2 regions of the Streptomyces sp. NPDC020801 genome follow, and region 2 is predicted to be linked to the other one. Evidence: riboswitches for the same ligand, from Rfam matches in the RefSeq annotation. Region 2 holds a riboswitch; the other holds the start of a gene.
What was found. A riboswitch is a leader RNA that binds a small molecule or an ion and turns the genes downstream of it on or off. The one in region 2 is predicted to bind cyclic di-AMP.
Positions count from the first base shown of each region.

Region 1: linked by a shared signal. The riboswitch ahead of ACH4UM_RS26830 (transglycosylase family protein) and the one ahead of ACH4UM_RS40810 (M23 family metallopeptidase) in region 2 are both predicted to bind cyclic di-AMP.

Region 1 is NZ_JBIRST010000014.1:103,416-107,249, reverse strand. It holds gene eno (phosphopyruvate hydratase) at 1-702, opposite strand, end outside; gene ACH4UM_RS26830 (transglycosylase family protein) at 1,012-1,701, opposite strand; cyclic di-AMP (ydaO/yuaA leader) riboswitch at 1,706-1,873, opposite strand; gene ACH4UM_RS26825 (transglycosylase family protein) at 2,056-3,159, opposite strand; gene ACH4UM_RS26820 (cytochrome P450) at 3,327-3,834, opposite strand, start outside.
Region 2 is NZ_JBIRST010000046.1:1,753-5,586, reverse strand. It holds gene ACH4UM_RS40815 (aldo/keto reductase) at 1-645, opposite strand, end outside; gene ACH4UM_RS40810 (M23 family metallopeptidase) at 763-1,803, opposite strand; cyclic di-AMP (ydaO/yuaA leader) riboswitch at 1,815-1,972, opposite strand; tRNA gene ACH4UM_RS40805 (tRNA-Met) at 2,400-2,473, opposite strand; gene ACH4UM_RS40800 (dihydrofolate reductase family protein) at 2,538-3,668, opposite strand; gene ACH4UM_RS40795 (MarR family winged helix-turn-helix transcriptional regulator) at 3,760-3,834, shown strand, end outside.

The DNA of each region.
Region 1 (3,834 bases), on a different contig from region 2:
GGCGTAGCCGGCTTCCTTGACGGCCTCGAGGATGAGGTCGAGGGCCTCGCGGTTGGAGCCGAGGTTCGGGGCGAAGCCGCCCTCGTCGCCGAGGCCGGTGGCCAGGCCCTTGCTCTTCAGGACCTTCTTCAGGGTGTGGTAGACCTCGGTGCCCCAGCGCAGGGCCTCGGAGAAGGACTCCGCGCCGATCGGGGCGATCATGAACTCCTGGATGTCCACGTTGGAGTCGGCGTGCGAGCCGCCGTTCAGGATGTTCATCATCGGCACCGGCAGCAGGTGCGCGTTCGGGCCGCCCAGGTAGCGGAACAGGGGCAGGTCGCTGGCCTCGGAGGCGGCGTGGGCGACGGCGAGGGAGACGCCGAGGATGGCGTTGGCGCCCAGCGAGCCCTTGTTGTCGGTGGCGTCCAGGTCGAACATGGCCTGGTCGATCAGGCGCTGCTCGGTGGCGTCGTAGCCGACCAGCTCCGGGCCGATCTGCTCGATGACGGCGAGGACGGCCTTCTCCACGCCCTTGCCCTGGTAGCGGTTGGGGTCACCGTCGCGGAGCTCGATGGCCTCGAAGGCGCCGGTGGAAGCGCCGGACGGGACGGCGGCACGACCCGTGCTGCCGTCGTCGAGGCCGACCTCGACCTCGACCGTGGGGTTGCCTCGGGAGTCCAGGATTTCCCGGGCTACGACGACGTCGATGGACGGCACGAGCATCTCCTTCGTGGATGTGACGCTGGTTGTGCGGGGCTGGTGTGCCTTGCGACTAGAGCCTAACCGCCGCGGGGCGTCGGCCGACCGACCGACCGTCCCGTGGACAGGGTGACCGTACACATTGTTCCTGCACGGAACAAAGGGAGAGGGGGAAACCGGGACCAGGAGGGGATGAAAAAGCCCCGCCCCGGTGCGTACGGGGGAACACGCACCGGGGCGGGGAGCCCGTGGGGATTGGGGGGAGCCCCACGTGGCCTCCGCAACCGGAGGCCACCTCTACGAGGGGCCTGTGGCCGGGCTACCGGCAGGCTGTCACTTCAGGTGCAGCTGCTGGCCCGGGTAGATGAGATTGGCGTCCTGGACGATGTCCTTGTTCAGCTCGAACAGCTTCTTCCAGCCGCCCTGGACGTGGCGCTTGGCGGCGATGGCGCTGAGGGTGTCGCCGGAGACCACCTTGTACTCGCCGTCGCCCTTCTTGACCTTCTTGCCGGTCGGGGTGGTGACGGTCTTCTTGGGGGCCGGACGCGTGGCGGAGCGGTTCGCGGCCTGCTGCCCGCCCGAGCGGGTGGTGGTGCTCTTGGTGGAGTTCTTCGGGGCGGAGGGGGCGCCGCCGGTGTACGCGGCGCCGGACAGGCCCTTGCCGCAGACCGGCCAGGCGCCCTTGCCCTGGCCCGCGAGGACCTTCTCGGCGACTGCTATCTGCTGCGACTTGGAGGCCAGGTCGGCGCGCGAGGCGTAGGCGGTGCCGCCGTACGCGGCCCAGGTGGAGTTGGTGAACTGCAGACCGCCGTAGAAGCCGTTGCCCGTGTTGATGGACCAGTTGCCGCCGGACTCGCACTGGGCGACCGCGTCCCACTCGGAGGCGGTGGCGGCGGAGGCGTTGCCGGCCGCCATCAGCGGGGCGGCGGCGACGGCGCCGGTGACACCGGCGAGCGCGAGGGTGCGGGTGGACCGCTGAAGGACGGTGGGACGGCGGTGCTTGCCCTTGCCGGAAAACAGCATGGATGGATCCCCTCACCGACGCCTGCGAGGTGAGCTGTCGGGTTCGGGCCGGTTGAGTTGCCCGGCCGTGCCCCTTTTGTGAGGCACGGCTCCACCCCTAGCCGCTCCGGCGAACTGCCCGGCACGGCACTTACCTTGGGTCCCCCGCTCCTGCCTGCGGCGCTTGACGCGACGACTGTTCCCGTACGGCCGCTGGCAGGATTCGGCGTTGCGGCAGCCGGGGCTCGCGGTGGCGAGCGGTCATGACCGTAGGCACGCGATCCGCCGAATTTCAAAGACGATCAGGGCTTCTGAGACTCATCCCACACTTTCACCGAATGGGACATTCGGCGCGAAGTGTGACGCGAACTCGCGCTACTTTGCGGTCGTTTCGACCGGGACATCCAGACTCTGACCGGCGACGATGTGGTTCGGGTCGGCACCGATGGCCTGCTCGTTCGCGGCGTAGAGCGCACGCCACCCGCCTTGGACGGCAAGGGAGTCGGCGATGGAGGCGAGGGAGTCGCCGGAGCGGACGGTGTAGGAGCTCTCCACCGACGCGCGCGCGTCCTCGTCGCCGCGCGAGGCGTGACGGCCCGCGGAGGCGGCCGTACGGCTGCCGGCCGGGTCCTCGGCGGCACTGCCGCCCCGATGCCGGCCGCCACCCAGCGCCCCGGTGTCCACCAGCGCCGAAGAACCACCACTCTGCCCCAAGTTGTCCGAGTCGCCGGACCCGGGGCTCATCGAGGGCGAGGCGCCGGGCGTTCCGGAGTCGCTCGCACCCGCAGTGGAGGACGAGTCGGACTTGGTCGAGTTGTCCGTTGTGGGCGAAGAGGCCGAGGAGGAGGGCTTGCCGGAGGGCCCGGTCGGCGATCCGGATGACCCGGAAGAACCCGAAGAACCAGATGAACCGGGCAAACCGGAAGTGTTCGCCGAAGAGCCGGGCGAACCGGATGATTTGGAGGAGCCCTGCGAGCCGTCCGACAGGCCGGGGTCCTTCACACCGGACGGGTTGGACGATCCGGATGACCCGGACGAGTTCGACGATCCGGACGAGCCGGACGAGTCATTCCCCACGCCGGTGTCGACGTTCGCCGCGCCGGAGTCCTTGCGGAGCCCGGAGAGCAGACCGCAGGTCGGCCAGGCGCCAGGACCGCGGTCGTCGAGTATCTTCTCGGCCACGGCTATCTGCTGGGACCGGCTGGCCTGGTCGGCACTCGGGGCGTAGTCGAGGCCGCCGTACTTCTCCCAGTCCTCCTGCGTCAACTGCAGGCCGCCGTAGTAGCCGTTGCCGTTGTCGGCGCTCCAGGAGCCGCCGCTCTCGCACTCCGCCACCTTGTCCCACGTGGTGCCGTCGGCAGCGCTCGCGGCGCCGGCGCCGAGGAGCGGGATGGCGATGGCGGATCCGGTCACTCCGGCGGCGACGAGGAGGGCCGGAGCCTGACGGGGGCGACGGTGACGACCGTTCCCGGAGAGCATGCGGAGACCTTTCGTGCGACAGCGGTGACCTGCGCGGCGGGTACAGCTCAGCGCCACGCTGATGCGTGAACGTATCGGGTGACGATCACTTGTCACAAGTTAATGCCGCGCAGATCACGTGAAGATCACGTAGTTGAACGCGTGTCATCTTTGCGCCCGCCGGGGACTCATACCGCCGGGGTGAACCGGACGGGCAGCGTACGCAGTCCGCGCATGATGAGTCCGCCACGCCAGCGCAGGTCGGCCGGTTCGGCGCCGAGCTGAAGGTCCGGCAGCCGGGTGAGCAGGGTGGCCAGCGCGGTCTGGCCCTCCAGGCGGGCGAGCGGGGCGCCCAGGCAGTAGTGGATGCCGTGGCCGTATCCCAGGTGCTGGTTGTCGCGCCGGGCGAGGTCGAGGGTGTCCGGGTCGGCGAACCGCGCCGGGTCCCGGTCGGCGGCGGCCAGGACGACCAGGACCGGATCGCCGGCGGCGATGTCCTGCCCGCCGATGGTGAGCGGGCGGGTGGCGAACCGCCAGGTGGCCAGCTCCACGGGGCCGTCGTAGCGCAGGAGTTCCTCCACCCCGGTCTCCAGCAGGCCGCGTTCCCCGGCCGCGAGGGAGGTCTGCAGCCGCTGCCGCTGTCCGGGGTGGGTGAGGAGGGCGTAGGTGCCGTTGCCGATGAGGTTGACGGTGGTC
Region 2 (3,834 bases):
TGAGGCGAGTGCGAAGTACGGCACGGCGGCCAGGCCGGCCCGCTCGGCGAGGTCCCGCAGCTCGCCCTCGTAGGTGTCGCGCGAGACGAGGTTGTAGTGCGGCTGGAGTGCCACGTACCGGGCCAGGCCCTCGCGCTCGGAGAAGTCCAGGGACGCCGCCAGGCGCTCGGCAGAGATGTTGGAGGCGGCGATGTGCCGCACCTTGCCCGCCTTCACCAGTTCGTCGAGCGCGCCGACGATCTCCTCGACCGGCACTTCCGGTTTGTCGAAGTGGGTGTAGTACAGGTCGATGTGGTCGGTGCCCAGACGCCGGAGAGAGGCGTCGGCGGCGGCCCTGATGTTGGCGGCGGTCAGCCCCTGGTAGTCGGGGTGCTGGCTGACCTTGGTGGCGATGACGACATCGGAGCGGTTGCCGCGCGCCTTCAGCCACTCGCCGATGATCGTCTCGGACTCGCCGCCCCGATTGCCCTCCACCCACGCGGAGTAGGAGTCGGCGGTGTCGACGAAGTTGCCGCCGGCGGCCCTGTAGGCGTCGAGGACGGCGAAGGACTGCGCCTGGTCGGCGGTCCAGCCGAAGACGTTGCCGCCGAGGGCGAGCGGGAAGACCTCGAGATCGGACGTGCCCAGCTTGCGTGGAGAAGTCATGTGCAACATCAACAACCGTGCCGGAGCGGCCCATTCCGGGAGCGCCGCATCCGGCCGCAAAGGTTGCGCAAACAGACGTGGGTCAGGTGGGCAACAGGCAGGGAGCAGGAACAGGCGTCAGGGGTTGAGGCCCTTGCTGCGCAGCCACGTCATCGGGTCGATGGCGGTGGCCTGGCCGTTCGGGTGGACCTCCAGGTGCACATGCGGGCCGGTGACGTTGCCCGTCGCGCCCACGCGGCCGATGACCTCGCCCGTCGTCACCTTCTGACCGACGCTGACGCTGATCGAGGACTGGTGGCAGAACCACAACTCGGTGCCGTCGTCGAGGGTGAGGATCGTGCGGTAGCCGTAGGCGCCGGCCCAGCCGGCCTCGGTGATGGTGCCGCTGTGGATCGCCTTGATCAGGGTGCCGGTGGGCGCGGCGAAGTCGAGGCCGGTGTGGTAGCCGGAGGACCACATGGAGCCGGGCTGCCCGAAGGTGCCGGTGATCGTGTACGAGGAGGTGGGCAGCGTGTACTGCTTGGCCAGCTCGGCCAGCTTCGCGGCCTCGGCCGCCTTCCTGGCCTCCTCGTCCGCCTTCTTCTTCGCGGCGGCGGCCTTGGCCTCGGCCTCCTGCTTGGCCTTGGCGGCAGCCTCGTCGGCCTGCTTGGCGGCGGCGGCCTCGGCGGCCGCCTCGGCCTTGGTGTCGAGCTGGGCCTGCTGCCGCTCGGCCTGGGCCATGATGCGGTTGCGCAGCGCCTCGCCCGCGTCGGAGGTGCCGCGGGCGGTGTCGGTGGAGGTGACGCCGACGGTGCTGAGCGCCTTCGCGGAGCCCTTCGGGGTGTCCTGGGAGTCGTGCGAGTCGTCGAACAGGGAGCCGACGGAGGGCAGGTCCGGCAGGGAGATCGACACCGGCGGCTTGCCGGTGTTGGCGCTGGCCATGCCGCCCGCGCCGACGGCGGCTATGACGCCGACGCCGAGAACGGTGGAGCTGCGGGCGAGCCCGCCGCCACGCTGCTTGCTGACGCGATGCCGGCCACGCACGGAGCGGACGGAGTCCTCGGTGGGGTTCCACTCCTCCCAGGGGCCCTCGTCGGCGCGTCGGCCTCCGTAGCCGAAGGTCTCGGTCCGCTGACTCGGCACGAACGGGGCTTCTGGGGCAGGCGGGTTGGACGCCACGCGGGCGTACTCCTTTCCTTCCGTGTCGCCTACCGGGTTAGCTGACGGGTTCGGAACGGGAAGGTCTCCTACGGGCGTGAACCATCCGTGTCGCCACGGTGGATTACGCCCGATTCACCCCAAGTTGGTGGTTCCCCGGTTCCCTTGCGGGATTCGGCGTGTGCGCACGGAGCCGCCTCTTGTGACGGCTGGGACGACCGCGCTGCGTTATCGAACGTTAATAGACGCGAGGCTCCGATTCCAAGACGTTCGGCTTGATCATTAAACCTTTTTGGCCAGGACTTACGGTCCACGAGCGGCGAAAACCGGGCGAGTTGACAAGAGTTCAGTAGCGCCGGGAGGTGTCACCTGCACACACGGCGGGGCGGCATTCGGTGATGGTGTGTCAGTTGTTATGCGCACCGACACCGTTCGGTCACCGCTCGTCACCATGGTCAAGGCCGTCGCACGGCAAGCGGCACCATGGCGGGGTGTGACGAGGAACACGTGCACCGGGACCTGCTCGATGGCGTCGAAGGCCTGCGTCGCAGGGTTACGGCCGGGCAAAACACTCAGGGCCGGAATCCGTTGATCGGATTCCGGCCCTGAGCCTTCAGTAGCGGGGACAGGATTTGAACCTGCGACCTCTGGGTTATGAGCCCAGCGAGCTACCGAGCTGCTCCACCCCGCGTCGTTGTGACTCCAGTGTACGTCATCTGCGGGGCAGGTTGCGCACACATTGGCCGCGGGCCCGCTCAGCCCAGCAGATGCCGGTTCGGCGCCTTGGCCCGCTCCTCGAGTTCCGGCACCACGACCACCTCGGCGCCCCCGGCCGTCAGCAGCCCGGTCCCGTCGGCCGCCTCGACGAACGTGTCCGGCTCCCGCCAGGCCGTGACCACCCGCCGTACCCCCGCGTCGAGAATCAGCCGGGCGCACGGGCGCGGGCGGGAGGCGCGTCGGGCGCACGGCTCCAGGCTGCTGTACACCGTGGCGCCAGTCAGCCGCGGATCCGCCGGGCCGACCTTGGCAAGCGCCGCCTCCTCCGCGTGCACGACGGGATCACCGGCCTCCCGCGAGTACCCGCGCGCGAGCTCGGTCCCGTCGGCGGCGACCACCACCGCTCCCACGCTGAACGCGGTCGGCGACGGCGGGCACTGCTCCGCCAACCGGCAGGCGACACGGAGCCAGTGCCGGTCGGCGGGGGCAGCGAGGCCGCCGGTACCGGGAGCCGTCGGCTCGTAGCGCATGAGGACGACGTCCCCGATGGCCCGGGTCTCCACCAGACGCAGCCGCCCACCCTGGTAGGCGCCCGGCCCGAACAGCCGCGGCGCCTCGGGGTCCCCCACGAACAACGGGGCCAGCACCAGCTGCACCTCGTCCACGAGTTGCTGCTGGAGCAACTGGGTGTGGACGGTCCCGCCGCCCTCCACCATGAGCCGTCGTACACCGCGCACGTCGTGCAGGTGCTCGAGCAGCAGCCGCCAGTCGAGCTCGGCGCCCAACGGCACGACGTCGGCGCCGATACCGGTCGCGTGCAGCCGCCGCGCCCCCTTGTCGGTCGTGTAGAGGACCTTGTCCCCGCCCGTGTGCCAGAAGAGCGCGTCCGGGTCCAGCTCGCCGGAGGCACTGACCGTGACCTTCAGCGGGTACTCCGGCCTTCCGCCGGCGAGCCGGGCGGCTCGCCGCTCCGGCGAGTTCACCAGCAGCCGGGGGTTGTCGGCGCGGAGGGTGCCGGCGCCGACCAGGATCGCGTCGGCGGACGCCCGTACCTCGTCGACCCGGTCGAAGTCGGCGGGGCCGGAGAGCAGCAGGCGCTCGGGGCCGGTGTCGTCCAGAAAGCCGTCGAGGGAGACGGCGGCGGACAGCAGGACGTACGGACGGGGCATCGGCGCACTCTCTCTCGGAGGCGGACGGGCCCGGTCACTCGGGTGGACCGGGCGACTTGGTTCAAGTTTGAAACAAACCTACACTGATGGCATGACGACCCGCTGGCTCACCCCCGAGGAGCAGCGCGCCTGGCGCGCCTACATCGCCGCCACCCTTCTCCTGGAG